Regions from separate parts of the Rhizobium zaerense genome, predicted to be linked through region 4. Evidence: predicted binding sites of a transcription regulator. Region 4 holds the regulator's gene; each other region holds the start of a gene.
What was found. The regulator PhoB, encoded in region 4, activates phosphate uptake and scavenging genes when phosphate is short. The targets are predictions, from matches to a motif close to TGTCATNNANCTGTCAT.
Positions count from the first base shown of each region.

Region 1: the regulator PhoB is predicted to act here: its motif matches at 2,124-2,140, upstream of ACS4RR_RS03595 (DUF2794 domain-containing protein).
Region 2: the regulator PhoB is predicted to act here: its motif matches at 2,373-2,389, upstream of ACS4RR_RS17315 (esterase-like activity of phytase family protein).
Region 3: the regulator PhoB is predicted to act here: its motif matches at 2,221-2,237, upstream of ACS4RR_RS01765 (DUF1045 domain-containing protein).

Region 1 is NZ_CM132690.1:742,280-746,480, reverse strand. Features, by position in the region: gene ACS4RR_RS03610 (ABC transporter permease) at 1-116, shown strand, start outside; gene ACS4RR_RS03605 (Bax inhibitor-1/YccA family protein) at 297-1,025, shown strand; gene ACS4RR_RS03600 (GNAT family N-acetyltransferase) at 1,136-1,693, shown strand; gene ACS4RR_RS03595 (DUF2794 domain-containing protein) at 1,700-2,101, opposite strand; gene ACS4RR_RS03590 (DUF1223 domain-containing protein) at 2,417-3,157, opposite strand; gene acnA (aconitate hydratase AcnA) at 3,394-4,201, opposite strand, start outside.
Region 2 is NZ_CM132690.1:3,542,835-3,547,035, reverse strand. Features, by position in the region: gene lon (endopeptidase La) at 1-1,747, shown strand, start outside; gene hupB (DNA-binding protein HupB) at 1,954-2,229, shown strand; gene ACS4RR_RS17315 (esterase-like activity of phytase family protein) at 2,442-4,201, shown strand, end outside.
Region 3 is NZ_CM132690.1:336,481-340,681, forward strand. Features, by position in the region: gene phnE (phosphonate ABC transporter, permease protein PhnE) at 1-837, shown strand, start outside; gene phnE (phosphonate ABC transporter, permease protein PhnE) at 845-2,188, shown strand; gene ACS4RR_RS01765 (DUF1045 domain-containing protein) at 2,329-3,024, shown strand; gene ACS4RR_RS01770 (alpha-D-ribose 1-methylphosphonate 5-triphosphate diphosphatase) at 3,038-4,177, shown strand; gene phnN (phosphonate metabolism protein/1,5-bisphosphokinase (PRPP-forming) PhnN) at 4,174-4,201, shown strand, end outside.
Region 4 is NZ_CM132690.1:4,882,601-4,886,801, forward strand. Features, by position in the region: gene ACS4RR_RS24120 (aspartate aminotransferase family protein) at 1-7, opposite strand, end outside; gene ACS4RR_RS24125 (GcrA family cell cycle regulator) at 428-961, shown strand; gene phoB (phosphate regulon transcriptional regulator PhoB) at 1,457-2,140, opposite strand; gene phoU (phosphate signaling complex protein PhoU) at 2,288-3,001, opposite strand; gene pstB (phosphate ABC transporter ATP-binding protein PstB) at 3,046-3,861, opposite strand; gene pstA (phosphate ABC transporter permease PstA) at 3,877-4,201, opposite strand, start outside.

The DNA of each region.
Region 1 (4,201 bases), 790 kb from region 4:
CCGACGTGGCCGGACTGACGCTTGTGACTGCGCTCATCCTAACCGTCGGCATCGGCCTGATCGGTACCTGGCGCATCCTTGGGCAGAAGGCGGCCCCCGTTTTGCGCGAGCTTTGACCAGTCAGCGGCACTCAAACCCTTCACCTTACGGCGATTTAACCGGCCGAGGCTTTGCAAGCCTCTTGTTTGCAATGGGCGAAAGCCTCATATTGTTCGCAGGCATGCTGGAGCTCCGCAGCGGCGCCCGGGTCGAAAACCCCGACACCGTATTTCCATCGGAGCTTGTAAGAGGAAACTATGGCTGATCTTCGTAACTATCAAAGCCGCGTTCAGACCGGCGAGATGATTGATCAAGGCCTGCGCGCTTATATGCTCAAGGTCTACAACCTGATGGCGCTGGGCCTGGCGATCACCGGTGTGGCCGCATATCTGTCGTTCCAACTCGCCTTCGCCAATGGCGAACTGACCGCTTTCGGTCAGGCGATCTATGTGAGCCCGCTGAAGTGGGTGGTCATTCTGGCGCCGCTGGCTCTGGTGTTCTTCCTGAGCTTCCGGATCAATACGATGACGGTGGCCGCCGCCCAGACGACCTTTGCGGTCTATGCCGCGCTCGTCGGCCTGTCGCTCTCGTCGATCTTCCTGATCTATACGGGCCAGAGCGTCGTGCAGACCTTCTTCGTCACCGCCGCCTCTTTCGGCGCGCTGTCGCTTTACGGCTACACGACGAAGCGTAACCTGTCGGCGATGGGCTCGTTCCTGATCATGGGTCTGTTCGGCCTGATCATCGCTTCGCTGGTCAACATCTTCCTGGCGTCATCCGCCGTGCAGTTCGCGATCTCGGTACTCGGCGTGCTGATCTTCGCAGGCCTCACCGCCTATGATACGCAACGGATCAAGGAATTGTACCTGGAAGCCGATGACGTCGCCGTCGCCGGCCGCAAGGCGATCATGGGCGCGCTGACGCTCTATCTCGACTTCATCAACCTCTTCATGTTCCTGCTGCAGTTCATGGGCAACCGTAAATAAGCAGGGCAGACTGAGATCGAAAAGGCGGCTTCGGCCGCCTTTTTTGTTGCGCAGGCTTTCGCGGGATGGTTTTAGGAAGAGATATCCTCCCCAATGGATCTACCGCCAAAATGTCCTTCCTCCTGCGCGATGCCACGCAAGCCGATATTCCCGCCATTGCCGAAATCTATCGCGAATCGGTCCTGAACGGCGTCGCAAGCTATGAGATCGTGCCGCCGTCCGAGGCCGAGCTGGCGCAACGTTTTGCGGCCATCGTCAGCCAGCAATATCCCTATATCGCCGCCGTCGATGCGGGCGGTGTCCTGCTCGGCTACGCCTATGCCTCGGCGTTTCGCACGCGTCCCGCCTATCGCTGGCTGGTCGAGGATTCGATCTATCTCGCGCCTGAGGTCCGCGGTCGGGGCATCGGCAAGGCGTTGCTCGCCGCCCTGATCGACCGCTGCACCGGACTCGGTTTTCGTCAGATGGCCGCCGTCATCGGCGGCGCCAGCCCCGCATCGATCGCGCTTCATCGCGCAGCCGGCTTTGAGGAGGTCGGTCTGATGAAGGGCACCGGCTATAAGCATGGCCGCTGGCTGGACACGATGTTCATGCAGCGCGCGCTCGGCGAAGGCATGATCACCGATCCGGACCCGTCGACCTATCCCGGCACGCTGTTTAACAGCTGATATCGCTTATTTGTCGACGAGCTTCAGGGTCTTGTCGAAGACCTTCAGCACCTGGTTCAGCTCGTGACCGCGCTTCAGGATGGTGCCGTTGACGCTGATCACGGAATAGGCGCCCTGCTTGGCGGCAAGCTTCGGGTTTTTCTCGATGCGGAAGAGCGGCATTTCGCCGGAGCGCTTGAAAACGGAAAAGACCGCCCTGTCCTTCAGGTGATCGATGGCGTAGTCGCGCCACTCACCGTCACCGACCATGCGGCCGTAGATCCAGAGGATCGCGTCCAGTTCGCGCCGGTGGAAGGTCACCGGAAGCAGGTCTTTGCTTTGTTTGTATTCCCTGAGATCGACGACGACTGAGGAACTATTGTCGACGGAGCGGCTCTCGCCGTGTCGCAAATCCGGCTGATCTGTCATCAGTCTCCCGAGGCCTCCGCTTGTGACAGGAGGGTGACAGTTTGCCCGAGCCGCCGCAAATTGCAAGAGTGCCGGCCGTCACATTCCGCCGCAGTGCAGCGCCGCGCGTCTCTGTCGCAAGGGCGCTGGCGGGCACCACGCTTTCTCCGCAGCGCCGCATTTCAGTCAAAACAGCGCCTCATTTGCAGGAGATTTATGAATTCCAGTTTGGCGCCAGCGCGCCAAAAGGCCCGGCGGAGCGTATCGACCTTAACCCCAGCCCCGAATACGCTCGGCCGGGCCGCCCCGGCACTTCATCCGAAAGCGGATGGAATCTCAGATATTTTTACCAGCCATCACTACGGTCGCGCCAAGGATCGCAGCCGGATCGCCGTCTGCGGTCGCCGATTGCAGCAGGATGGCGCAGCCCTCGAGTTGCGGTCGCTGCAGGACGCTGGCCGGCAGCGTCAGATTGGTCGCCTTGCCGTCCCACATGCCGACGGTTTCGACATTGGTGACGCTGTGCAGATAAGAAATCTTTTTGCCGCTGTTCTCGCCCTTTTCGACATCGATCGTCTTTTCCTTATCGAAATAGACCATCACGACATTGGCTTTGCCCTGTCCGGCGCCGATCTTGATCTCCAACTCGTCGCCGCGCATCGCGGCACTGATGGGAATAGTCAGCCCATTGCCTTCGCTGCTAAAGGTGTCGATCTTGCCGTTGATGCCATTCAGATCGGCGCCGGCCAGATGGCCGCGTCCGTTGACGATGGCCTGCGGCGTATAGACGTTGCTGCGGCCCATCGTCCTGGCATAGCCGTACTGCCGCTCGGTATTTTCCTTGGAGCTCAGCGTATCGGCCCAGCCGAGATAATTCCAGTAATCGACGTGATAGGCGAGCGCGATGACATCGCCCTGGTTCACCAGCTTGCGAAACGCGGCATCAGCGGGAGGACAGGAGGAACAGCCCTGCGACGTGAAGAGTTCGACGACACCTTTCGGCGTGCCGTCTTCGGCCTGCAGCGGGCCTGAGAGAACAACGCCGGCAATCAGCGGAATCAAAAAACGCGGGGACATTCACCTGCACCTCTTTTTCAGCGCCGACGGCATGTTTGTACCGGAGGCCCTGACATATGAACGTACGAATAATCCCTCAGGGTCCAAACCGAAAGTCACGAACGGGTGAGACGTAGCCCGGCCGGAACCTGCGTAAAACAAATCATCGTGAGCCCGTCCAAATACTGTCGTCGCATCAAAGAAAAGCCGCCGGAAACTGCTCTCCGGCGGCCATTATCATGCGAGTTTCTTAAAAATCAGGCTGCGAGATCGCGCAGAACCGTCTGCAGGATGCCGCCATTGTTGAGGTAGATCACCTCGTCGAGCGTATCGACACGCGACAGCAGCGGAACCTCCTTCACGGTGCCGTCGCCATAGGTGATCCTGGCGATCTTCTTCTCGCGCGGCTTGATCTTTTCCAGGCCTTCGATGGTGACGAGTTCATCGCCCTTGAGGCCGAGGCTCTGCCAGGTCGTGCCCTCTTCGAAGACGAATGGAATGATACCCATGCCGACGAGGTTCGAGCGATGGATGCGCTCGAAGGACTGGGCGATCACCGCCTTGACGCCGAGCAGGTTGGTGCCCTTGGCAGCCCAGTCGCGCGAAGAGCCGTTGCCGTATTCGACACCGGCGAAGATGACGAGCGGTACGCCTTCCTGCTTGTACTGCATCGCGGCGTCGTAGATCGAGGTCTCTTCCTTCGACGGGTAATGGATGGTGTAGCCGCCTTCCTTGCCGTTTGGGCCAAGCATGTGGTTGCGGATGCGGATATTGGCGAAGGTGCCGCGCATCATCACTTCATGGTTGCCGCGGCGCGTGCCGTACTGGTTGAAGTCGGCAACGGCGACGTCGTGATCGATAAGGTAGGCGCCGGCTGGCGATGCCGCCTTGATCGAACCGGCCGGCGAGATGTGGTCGGTGGTGATCTTGTCGCCGAACAGGCCGAGAACCCGGGCGCCCTTGATGTCGGAAACGCCGGTGCCCTTCTTGCCCATCCCAACGAAGTAGGGCGGGTTCTGCACATAGGTCGAATCGTCGTCCCAGGCATAGGTCTGGCCCGGCGGG
Region 2 (4,201 bases), 1.3 Mb from region 4:
GAAAACCCAGCGCGAATACTACCTCAATGAACAGATGAAGGCGATCCAGAAGGAACTCGGCGACGGCGAGGAAGGCCGCGACGAGATGAGCGAACTGGAAGAGCGCATCTCCAAGACCAAGCTGTCCAAGGAAGCCCGTGAAAAGGCCGATGCGGAGCTGAAGAAGCTGCGCCAGATGAGCCCAATGTCGGCGGAAGCCACCGTCGTGCGCAATTATCTGGACTGGCTGCTCGGCATTCCCTGGGGCAAGAAGTCGAAGATCAAGGCCGATCTCAACAATGCCGAGAAGATCCTCGAAGCCGATCACTTCGGTCTCGATAAGGTCAAGGAGCGCATCGTCGAATATCTGGCCGTGCAGGCCCGTGCCACCAAGATCAAGGGCCCGATCCTCTGCCTCGTCGGTCCTCCGGGTGTCGGCAAGACTTCGCTTGCCCAGTCGATTGCCAAGGCGACCGGCCGTGAGTATGTCCGCATGGCACTTGGCGGCGTTCGTGACGAAGCCGAAATCCGCGGTCACCGCCGCACCTATATCGGCTCGATGCCCGGCAAGGTCATCCAGTCGATGAAGAAGGCGAAGAAGTCCAACCCGCTCTTCCTGCTCGACGAGATCGACAAGCTCGGCCAGGACTATCGCGGCGATCCGTCCTCGGCCCTGCTCGAAGTGCTCGATCCGGCACAGAACATGACCTTCATGGACCACTATCTGGAAGTCGAATACGACCTGTCGGATGTGATGTTCATCACGACGGCGAATACGCTGAATATTCCAGCGCCCCTGATGGACCGCATGGAGATCATCCGTATCGCCGGCTACACCGAGGATGAAAAGCGCGAAATCGCCAAGCGGCACCTGCTGCCGAAGGCCATCAAGGAACATGCGTTGCAGCCGGAAGAATTCTCGGTCAGCGACGACGCCCTGATGGCGATCAGCCAGCAGTACACCCGCGAAGCCGGCGTCCGCAACTTCGAACGCGAACTGATGAAGCTCGCCCGCAAGGCGGTCACCGAAATCATCAAGGGCAAGGCGAAGTCCGTTCATGTGACGGCCGCCAACATCTCCGACTATCTCGGCGTCCCGCGCTTCCGCCATGGCGAAGCCGAGGGCGAGGATCAGGTCGGCGTCGTGACCGGTCTTGCCTGGACGGAAGTCGGTGGCGAACTGCTGACCATCGAAGGCGTGATGATGCCGGGCAAGGGCCGCATGACGGTCACTGGCAATTTGAAGGAAGTCATGAAGGAATCGATCTCGGCAGCGGCCTCCTATGTCCGCTCGCGCGCTGTCGATTTCGGCATCGAGCCGCCGCGCTTCGACAAGAGCGACATCCACGTGCACGTGCCGGAAGGCGCGACGCCGAAGGATGGCCCCTCGGCCGGCGTCGCCATGGCAACCGCGATCGTCTCAATCATGACCGGCATTCCGGTGGACAGGCATGTGGCCATGACTGGTGAAATCACCCTTCGTGGCCGTGTGCTGCCGATCGGTGGTCTCAAGGAAAAGCTGCTCGCAGCGCTTCGCGGCGGCATCAAGAAGGTGCTGATTCCGGAGGAAAACGCCAAGGACCTGGCGGAGATTCCTGATAACGTGAAGAACAACATGGAGATCATCCCGGTATCCCGCATGGGCGAGGTGATCAAGCATGCGCTGATCCGGCGGCCGGAGCCGATCGAATGGGATGGTACGGTGGAAACGCCGGTCATCGCAACGGTCGAAGGCCTCGATGAGACAGGCGCAACCATAGCGCATTGAGTGGCCTTTGCCACATTTATGCCCCATTGGGACAAAACACGGAAAAAGGCTGGCGGAAACGCCAGCCTTTTTTGTGAAAACGTCATGTAGACGCTTGCTTTTCCTTGATTTGCAGGGCTTTTGGGTTTTCGGCGGGCCTGATGAAACCTATTCTGCGCCTAGCTTACTTTTGAGTCGTTTCATACCATTTAGAAAGGGGTGGAAACATGAACAAGAATGAACTCGTGTCCGCAGTAGCCGAAAAGGCAGGACTGACGAAGTCTGACGCGGCTTCCGCTGTTGACGCGGTTTTCGACGTTGTCCAGGCTGAGCTCAAGAACAAGGGCGACATCCGCCTCGCGGGTTTCGGCAGCTTCACCGTTTCTCATCGTGCCGCAACGAAGGGCCGTAATCCGTCAACGGGCGCTGAAGTCGACATTCCGGCTCGCAACGTGCCGAAATTCACGCCCGGCAAGGGCCTGAAGGACGCCGTCAACGGCTGATCTGAGATTATCCACCAGTCGGAAACGAGACCGGCTGTGCAGGATTTGAGAGGGGTTCGGCTTTGCCGGACCCCTTTTGCTTGGCGGTCGGTGCGAAGCGAGCGGACAATCGCCTGACGTGATCAGGTGCAAAATGCCGCATCTGTCATGCCTGTGTCATGCCGCTCCCCCAGAAAACCTATGTTTCGAATGTTCGATACATGGGGGATTTCATGACAATTTCATCGCGCAAGGCAGCGCTTGCTGCCGTGCTTCTCGCATCCGTTGCTTTTCCGGCCGCGGCCGAACCGGTTTTCAACCGCATCGCCTCCTTTCCGGTTGCGGCGAACCTGCCGGCCGACAAGGACAAGCTGTCGGCGAGCTCCGCAGAAATCATCACCGCGACCGACGACGGCAACACGCTGATCTATAGCGACAGCCCGCTCGGCGCGATCGGCTTCATCGACATTACCGACGCCAAGGCACCGAAGGCCGGCGGCGCGGTGATGATGGACGGCGAGCCGACATCGGTCACCTCCAGCGCCGGCAAGGCGCTCGTTGCTGTCAACACCTCCGAAAGCAAGGCGAAGCCCTCGGGCCGTCTCGCGATCGTCGACGTGGCGACCAAGAAGATCGAGAGCACCTGCGATCTCGGCGGCCAGCCGGATTCGATCGCCCTCAACAAGGACAAGACGCTCGGCGCCATCGCAATCGAAAACGAGCGCGACGAAGACGTCAATGACGGCAAGATCCCGCAAATGCCGGCCGGCGACCTCGTCGTCTTCCAGGTCAAGAACGGCACCGTCGACTGCGGTACCATCAAGCACGTGGCGCTGACCGGGCTTACCGGCGTCGCCCCTGAAGATCCGGAGCCGGAATTTGTCGCCTTCAACGGCCTGAACGAAATTGCCCTGACGCTGCAGGAGAACAATGAGATCGTCATCATCGACGCCAACACGGCTGACGTGAAGACGCATTTTTCCGCCGGCAGCGTCGATCTCTCCGGTATCGACACCAAGCGTGACGGCGCCCTGAAATTCTCGGGCGAAGCCAAGGGCGTGCTGCGCGAGCCCGACGCCGTGAAGTGGCTGGACGACAACCGCCTTGTCGTCGCCAATGAAGGCGACTACCAGGGCGGCTCGCGCGGCTTCACCATCTTCGACAAGACGGGCAAGCTTCTCTACGAATCAGGCGCATCTTTCGAACGCGCCGTTGCCCATATCGGCCACTATCCGGAAAGCCGTTCGGGATCGAAGGGTGTCGAGCCCGAAGGCCTTGAAGCCGCCAAGTTCGGCGATGATCAGTATTTCTTTCTGCTCGCCGAGCGTGCCTCGGTCGTCGGCGTCTACAAAGATACCGGCGCCGGTCCCGAGCTCGTCCAGTTGCTGCCGTCGGGCATTTCGCCGGAAGGCGCGATCGCCATTCCCGCGCGTAATCTTCTTGCGACTGCCAACGAACTCGACCTCGGCAAGGACGGCGGCGCGCGTTCGCATGTGATGATCTACGAGCGCTCGGAAGGCGAGAAGGCCTATCCGCAGATCGTCTCTGCCGAAAAGGACGGCAATCCGATCGGCTTCGCAGCCCTTTCGGGTCTCGCCGCCGTTCCGGGCGAGCCGGGCATGCTCTACGCGGTAAGCGACAGCGTTCTGGGCTCGCAGCCGACGATCTACACGATCGACGCCAGCAAGAAGCCGGCCGTCATCACCGACGCCCTCGTCGTCAAGCGTGACGGTGCCCCAGCCCAGAAGCTCGACATCGAAGGCATCGCGGCTGCCGCCGATGGCTCCTTCTGGCTCGCCTCGGAAGGCTACAGCGAGCGTCTCGTTCCGCACGCGCTCTACAACGTCAATGCCAAGGGTGGCATCAAGGCCGAGATCGCCCTGCCGAAGGAGCTCGTCGCCAACGAAATCCGCTACGGCTTCGAAGGCGTGACCATTATCGGCACCGGCGACGACACCACGCTCTGGATGGCGGTCCAGCGCGAGTGGAGCGA
Region 3 (4,201 bases), 390 kb from region 4:
TTCGTTAGCTCCGTCCGCTTCGCCGACGAGAGCAATGCCGGCCATTTCTTCGACCGCCTGCCGCATCTCTTCGACTTCCTGAGCTGGCTCATCCCCAAGGATTGGCACGATGTCTGGCGCGCGCTGTTCGACATAGCGAGCGTCAACGACAAGGGCGGCGAGGAATTCAATTTCGACAAAGGCCGCGTCTATGTCTGGGGCGCCTTCTACATTCCCGAATATTTCGAGCTGATGATCGTCACCATCAACGTGGCGCTGATCTCGACGATCATCGCCTTCGTCATTGCCGTTCCCTTGAGCTTCTTTGCCGCGCGCAACCTGACGAATTCATGGCCGTTGCGCATCTTCACCAAGCGGCTGATGGAGTTCCTGCGCGCCTTCCCTGAAATCGTCATTGCCGGGCTGTTTTCGGCGATCCTGTCGATCGGGCCGGTCGCCGCCATCATCGCCATCACCCTGCACACGATCGGCGCGCTCGGCAAACTCTTCTACGAAGTGGCCGAAAATATCGACATGAAGCCTCACGAGGGCATGAAGGCCGTCGGCGCCAACTGGTGGGAACGCGTGCGCTTTGCCGCCCTGCCGCAAGTGCTGCCGAATTTCACCTCCTATGCGCTGCTGCGCCTCGAGGTCAATGTGCGTGCCTCGACCATCATCGGCGCCGTCGGCGGCGGTGGCATCGGCGAGGAGCTGAAGCTTTCGATCTCGCGCGGTTTCGGCGCCAAGACCATGGCGCTCGTTCTGCTGCTGTTCGTGACGATCGTCGCCGTCGACCAGTTCTCCGCATGGCTGCGCCGCCGTCTTGTCGGTGAACACGCCTTCCTCCTGCAACATTGAGGCCGCCATGACGGTGATCGACGCAAACCGCATGCACGAGATAGAAACCCGCTACCCCGAATATTTCCACCGATCGCTCCGCCAGCGTTTCGGCGGGCTGATGATCCTCATCGCAACGCTGCTCTACAGCCTCTATGCCGTCTGGTTCTTCGACCTGCCCAAGCTCTTCGCCGAGGCCCATTGGGAGCGCGTCGGCATCTATCTCAGCCAATGGGTGAGCTACGACGTCCAGCCGGAATTCCGCATTGGGGACGACGGCTCGATCGACATTCGTTATCCGCGTTTCTCGCCGCTCGGCGACAATCCGCATCCGGACTGGCTGGTCAACAACCCCGACGGCAGCATCACCGTTTCGATCAGCGGCACCAGCCGCACCGTCACCGTCTCGAAGAGCGAGACAATCGTCACCGCGCATGGCGTCAGCGTCCCGGTGGACGTTTCGAGCGGTGCGCCCGAGGTCGTCGGGCCGGTGCCCGGCTGGATAACGGTCTATGACGACAACGTGCTGGCCGATCTCGGCTTTGCCGGCAATGTCAGCATCTCCGTCGACCGGGTGAAGATCCGCAAACGTTTCATCGGCTGGGCAAATTTCATCTTCGACACGCAATCATCCTTCTTCGACAAGCCGGTCGGCGAGGTCGTCAGCCTCATCGTCTCCGGCCCCCGCATCAAACCCGACCAATCCAATCTGTCGCTCGCCTTCGACGACATCTGGAACAACAGCGAATGGCAGCACGGTGACGTCTGGACCAAGCTTTTCCAGACGATCGTCATGGCTTTCCTCGGCACGCTGCTCGGCGCGCTTACCGCCTTTCCGCTGGCCTTCCTGGCAGCCCGCAACATTACGCCGAACCGCCTGCTGAACCAGGTCCTGAAGCGCTTCTTCGATTTCCTGCGCTCGGTCGACATGCTGATCTGGGCGCTGTTCCTGACGCGCGCCTTCGGGCCCGGACCGCTTGCCGGCAGCGGCGCGATCTTCCTCACCGAGACCGGCACGCTCGGCAAGCTCTATTCCGAAGGCCTCGAGAATATCGACAACAAGCCGCGGGAAGGCGTCAAATCAACAGGCGCGCAGACCGTGCTCGTTCATCGTTACGGCATTATGCCGCAGATCGTTCCCGTCTTCGTCAGCCAGACGCTCTACCAATGGGAATCGAACGTGCGCGGCGCGACCATCATCGGCGCCGTCGGCGCCGGGGGAATCGGCCTCAAGCTGTGGGAGGCGATGCGCACCAACGCCAATTGGGAAAACGTCGCCTACATGGTCATTCTGATCCTGATCGTCGTCTTCATTTTCGACACCGCCTCAAATGCGTTGCGCCACCGGCTGATGGGCACGAAAGCCCACTGATCCGTCCGTCAAAGCAGTGGCGGCGCTGCCGCTATCATCATTCTGTCACGGAAATCTTTTAGCCGGGAGCCTGCTTGCGGTTCGCCGTCAAATCACTGCACAGTGCCCTCCCCGTTTGGACGATCTCCAGGATAAAAGCCTTGCGCTACGCTCTCTATTTCTCGCCGCCGAAGGATGATCCCCTGACCGGCGCGGCCTCGCTCTGGCTCGGTCGCAATGCTTTCACCGGCGAGACTTATCCGGCACCGGAATATGAGCAACTGAGTGCGGCAGAGCAATTCGAGCTGACCGCCGACCCGCGCCGCTACGGCTTTCACGCCACGATCAAGGCGCCCTTTTCGCTCGCCTCTTCGGTCACCGAGAAGGATCTCATGACCGTCGCCGAGGATTTTGCTAAGCGCACGCAAGCCTTCGAGATTCCTGAACTCGTGCTCGGCCAGCTCGGCCGTTTTTTTGCTCTCGTTCCCGGTTCTGTTCATCAACCTCTTCAGGATTTCGCCGCGAAGGTGGTAAGGTCGTTCGAACCGTTTCGCGCAGCGCTTTCCGAGGCCGATATGGCGCGGCGCAGTCCGGAGAAGCTCAGCGACAGCCAGCGTGCCCATCTGCAGCGCTGGGGTTATCCTTACGTCATGGAGGATTTCGGCTTTCACATGACGCTGACCGGCCAGGTGCCCGAGACACGCGCCGAGGTGATGAAAGCGATTCTGACCGAGCGTTTTGCCGGTTTCACCGGCCGGCCGCTTTCGATTTCCGGCCTTGCCGTCTTCATCGAAGAGACGCGCGGTGCCCCGTTCAAAATTCATTCCTGGCTGCCGCTTGCCGGCGCCAAAAGCTGAAAGACCTGACGCCATGAGCAAAGAGACCGTGTTTTCCAACGCCCGCATCGTTCTCGAGGACGACATCCTCTCGGGCTCGATCCTCATCCGCGACGGGAAGATCGCCGACATCTCCGGGGGCAACTCGGTAGCCGGCGAAGATTTCGAAGGCGACTACGTCATTCCCGGTCTCGTCGAGCTGCACACCGATCATCTCGAAGGCCACTATCAGCCGCGCCCCGGCATTCGCTGGAACAAGATAGCGGCCATCCAGGCGCATGACGCCCAGATCGTCACCTCAGGCATTACCACGGTGTTCGACTGCCTGCGCATGGGTGCGGACGAGGACGGTGGCTTCGAACATGGCGAGATGCGCGAGATGGCCGACGCCATCCAGTCGGCGGAGACGGAAGGCAGGCTGCGTGCCGAGCACCTCATCCATTTGCGCTGCGAGGTCTCGGCCGACAATGTCCTCGAACATTTCGCCGATTTCGAAAACGACCGGCATGTGCGGCTCGTCTCGCTGATGGATCATGCGCCCGGCCAGCGTCAGTTTCAGACGATGGATCAATATATCTTCTACTACCAGAAGAAGCGGGGCCTGAGCGACGAGGCCTTCGCCCATTTCGTCGCCAAGCGCCAGGCAGAATCGGCGCGCAATTCGACGCCGCACCGCAACGCCATCGCCAAGGTCTGCGCCGAGCGCGGCATTACCGTGGCAAGCCATGACGATGCGACGCTCTCGCATGTCGACGAGGCGATCGACAACGGCGTGCGCCTGGCCGAATTCCCGACCAGCTTCGATGCCGCCCGGGCGTCGCACGGACATGGCATGAGCGTACTGATGGGCGCGCCGAACATCGTGCGCGGCAAATCCCATTCCGGCAACATCGCCGCCCGCGACCTTGCCGAGATGGGCGTGCTCGACGTGCTTTCCTCCGACTACGTGCCGCTCAGCCTGCTGCATGCGCCGTTCATCCTCGCCGATGAGGTGAAGAGCATCAGCCTGCCGAAGGCGATCGCCATGGTGACGTCGACGCCCGCCCGCACCGTCAGCCTCGATGATCGCGGACGGATCGCGACGGGGCTGCGCGCCGATCTCGTCCGCGTTCATCGTTCGCATGGTGTGCCGGTGACACGCTCGGTCTGGCGCCAAGGACGCCGTGTCGCATGATGTCACACGAACCCCACGCGGGAG
Region 4 (4,201 bases):
CAGCCATGGCGCGATCTCCATCAAAGTTGCCGGGCAATGACTCCGGCTAAGGAAACCAGGCCCGAAAAATCAAAAATGCCGCCTTGCGGCGGCGAGTGGCACTATTTCCTTTTCGCGCTGCAATGTCAACAAAACGGCGCCCTTAGCGTATGCAGCAAGAGTGTACAGCGGCATTTCCAGTCATCAACAGGCATTATTGCAGAAATGACACGCAGGGGCAGCAAGTTGGGGAAAACTACGAATTCGATTCATCCGGATTCATGCGACTCTTGTCACGGAGTCAGGCTCACACTAGGTTAAAGATCAATTACTAGACTGCATGCGGCGGAACTAGTCACCAAAATTGATCAAGCGTTTCTTGTTTCGGAGCTCCCGGGACAACGGTGAGGGATTCTGCCATCACCAACGCAGAAGGTGGAGACAGGGCATGAACTGGACAGACGAGCGGGTCGAGAAACTCAAGAAACTTTGGGCCGAAGGACTGAGCGCCAGCCAGATCGCTGCGCAGCTTGGCGGGGTCAGCAGAAACGCGGTCATCGGCAAAGTGCACCGGCTGTGCCTTCCCGGCCGTGCCAAGGCCGGCGGCACCAACACCGCGGCGCGAACGCCGAAGCGCAATACCTCGGCGCCGCGCGCGCCGAACTACGCCTCACGGGTCACCACCCGCACCGTTACCCGCCAGCAGGGCGCGACCATGCTGAAGGAAGAGATCGAGATCGAAACGATCGAGGAAATGGAATACGTGCCGAGAGGCAATGTGGTCGTGCCGATTTCGCGACGCCTCGGCCTGACGGAGCTGACCGAACGCACCTGCAAGTGGCCGGTCGGCGATCCGCTGAAGGACGACTTCCATTTCTGCGGCTGCGAATCCCCCGACAATTCGCCTTATTGCGGCTATCACCAGAAGCTTGCCTACCAGCCGGTCAACGAACGCCGCCGGGCGGCAGCCCGGGCCAGCTGAGCGGGTGATCATTGCTAGAATGACGAAACGGGCCAAGTGGCCCGTTTTTTTGTAATTGGATGGAAGCTGTCGGGCGTTCAGTTCGTTGAGAACGCCGACTTGCCCTTATCCGGCTGCCGCCACCAACCAGGGTCGCGCCATGGGTCTCGACCCTTCCTCCGGTTCTCAAAGGGGCGAAGGGACATGCCGCAACATCTCGATTCCCTCTTCTCCCCTCGGGGAGAAGGTGCCCGTAGGGCGGATGAGGGGGGCCGGGGAAGCCGGTCTTTCTTATAACACCATGAGGGCTTCGACCGCGTTGGCGTCGTTTCGACCGTGTTCGGGGCGCAGCCGTTCGGCATGTGGGATAGGTTATCACGGAAAGAGTGTGCCGTGTGGCCCCCTCATCCGCCTGCCGGCACCTTCTCCCCGAGGGGAGAAGAGATTGTGCCGCAACCTTCTCCGTCCCCACCAACCTTTCGCAGGGCACGTCCCCCTCACCCAGAACGAAAGCCCTCAGGCTTCCATCGAATAGCCGGCGCCGCGGACGGTGCGGATGACGTCTTGCATGTTGGAGAAATTCAGCGCCTTGCGCAGGCGGCCGACATGGACGTCGACGGTGCGCTCGTCGACATAGATATCGTGGCCCCAGACGCCATCCAACAGCTGCGAGCGGGAGAAGACCCGGCCCGGCGACGACATCAGGAATTCCAGCAGGCGGAATTCGGTGGGGCCGAGGCGGACTTCACGGGTCTTGCGATGGACGCGATGAGTTTCGCGGTCGAGCTCGATGTCACCGCATTTCAGCACCGTCGACAGCACCTCGGGACGGGCGCGGCGCAGCATCGCCTTGACGCGGGCAACGAGTTCGGGAGTCGAGAAGGGCTTGACGACATAATCGTCGGCGCCCGTCGACAATCCGCGGACACGCTCGCTCTCTTCGCCGCGCGCCGTCAGCATGATAATCGGCAGGCGCTCGGTTTCCGGCCGCATGCGCAGCCGCCGGCAAAGCTCGATGCCGGAGACCCCGGGCAGCATCCAATCGAGGATAAGAAGATCTGGCGTGCGCTCCTGAAGCCGCATTTCGGCTTCGTCGCCACGAAGGATGGTATCGACCTCGAAGCCTTCCGCTTCGAGATTGTAGCGAAGAAGCACGCTGAGGGCTTCCTCGTCTTCAACAACTGCAACTCTCGGGATCATGCGTATCGGTCTCCTCGCGCATGATCCTTAAACCGGGGGTGATTTAAGCAATGCATCCTGCGCAAACTCAGAAATTGGCTGCGACCTCTTTGCGCGCCCGGACGGGCGCGCACGCAATTGACTGGTCCGGGCGCCTGGCCCGGACGGTTATTCCGTGACCGCGCCGACGGTGTTGGCGCTGTCGTCCTTCGGACGGTCGCCTTCCGGCTGCGCGCCTGTCGTCATGTAAAAGATCGTTTCGGCGATGTTGGTGGCGTGGTCGCCGATGCGCTCGATGTTCTTGGCGCAGAAGAGAAGATGCGTGCAACTGGTGATGTTGCGCGGATCTTCCATCATGTAGGTCAGGAGCTCGCGGAACAGCGAGGTGTACATCGCGTCGATCTCGTTGTCGCGTTCGCGGATCGCATTCGCCTTGTCGGCGGAACGATTGGTGTAGACGTCGAGCACTTCCTTGAGCTGGACGAGCGCCAGCTCGGACAGATGCTCGAGGCCGCGGGCGAGCTTGCGGGGAACGCCGGTGCTTTGGACGGCGATGACGCGCTTGGCAGTGTTCTTGCCGAGGTCGCCGACGCGTTCGAGATCGGCGGCGATGCGGATCGAACCCATGATTTCGCGCAGGTCCGCAGCCATCGGCTGACGGCGGGCAATGGTGACGATCGCCTTGTCGCCGATTTCGCGTTCGGCGTGATCGAGGATCACGTCGTCGGAGATGACCTTCTGCGCCAGCGCGGTATCGCCATTGACGAGCGCCCGGACGGATTCGGCGACCATCTGCTCGGCCAGACCGCCCATTTCGGAAATCCGCCTGGACAGGAACTTCAGATCATCATCATAAGCAGAATAAATATGTGTCGATGCCATGGGGCTTTATCCTCGAATAACGGGAAGGCTTGGTGTCGCCAAAATCAGCCGAAACGACCCATGATGTAGTCCTGGGTGCGCGGGTCGTCGGGATTGGTGAACATCTTGTCGGTGTCGTTTTCCTCGACAAGATTGCCAAGGTGGAACATGGCGGTGCGCTGCGAGACACGCGCGGCCTGCTGCATGGAGTGGGTGACGATGACGATCGTGTAGTTCTCGCGCAACTCGTGGATCAGTTCCTCGACCTTGGCGGTGGCGATCGGGTCGAGCGCCGAGCAGGGCTCGTCCATGAGGATGACCTCAGGGCTGACGGCAACGGCACGGGCAATGCAGAGGCGCTGCTGCTGACCGCCGGACAGGCCGGTGCCGGATTCATGCACGCGGTCCTTGACTTCGTTCCAGAGACCGGCGCGCTGCAGGCTGGTCTCGACGATCTGGTCGAGGTCGGCCTTCGACTTGGCAAGGCCATGGATGCGCGGGCCGTAGGAGACGTTTTCGTAGATCGTCTTCGGGAACGGGTTCGGCTTCTGGAAGACCATGCCGACGCGGGCGCGAAGTTCGACGACGTCGATATCGGGATCATAGATATCGTCGGTATCAAGCGTGATCTTGCCGGTGACGCGGCAGCCGTCGATCGTGTCGTTCATGCGGTTGAGGCACCGCAGGAAGGTTGACTTGCCGCAGCCGGACGGGCCGATCAGGGCGGTTACGGTGTTTTCGCGGACGTTCAGGTTCACATCGAAAAGCGCGCGCTTCTCGCCATAGTAAACCGAGACTTCCTTTCCGATCATCTTATACGGGACGTTGCTCATCTTGCGATCCAGCGCCTTTTCAACTGCAGCTTCCGTCAACATGTTCATGATGTTTAACTCCGTTTACCAGCGGCGCTCGAAGCGACGACGCAAGAGGATGGCGCCCATGTTCATGACGATCAGGAACAGGAGCAGGACGATGATGGCACCCGAAGTACGCTCAACGAAGGCACGTTCGGCCTCGTTGGCCCACATATAGACCTGTACGGGCAGAGCCGTCGAGGGATCGAGCGGTGTCGTCGGCGCGTTGGCGACGAAGGCGACCATGCCAATCAGGAGCAGCGGCGCGGTTTCGCCGAGCGCGTGCGCCAGGCCGATGATCGTGCCGGTGAGGATGCCTGGCATGGCGAGCGGTAGAACATGGTGGAACACCATCTGCATCTTCGAC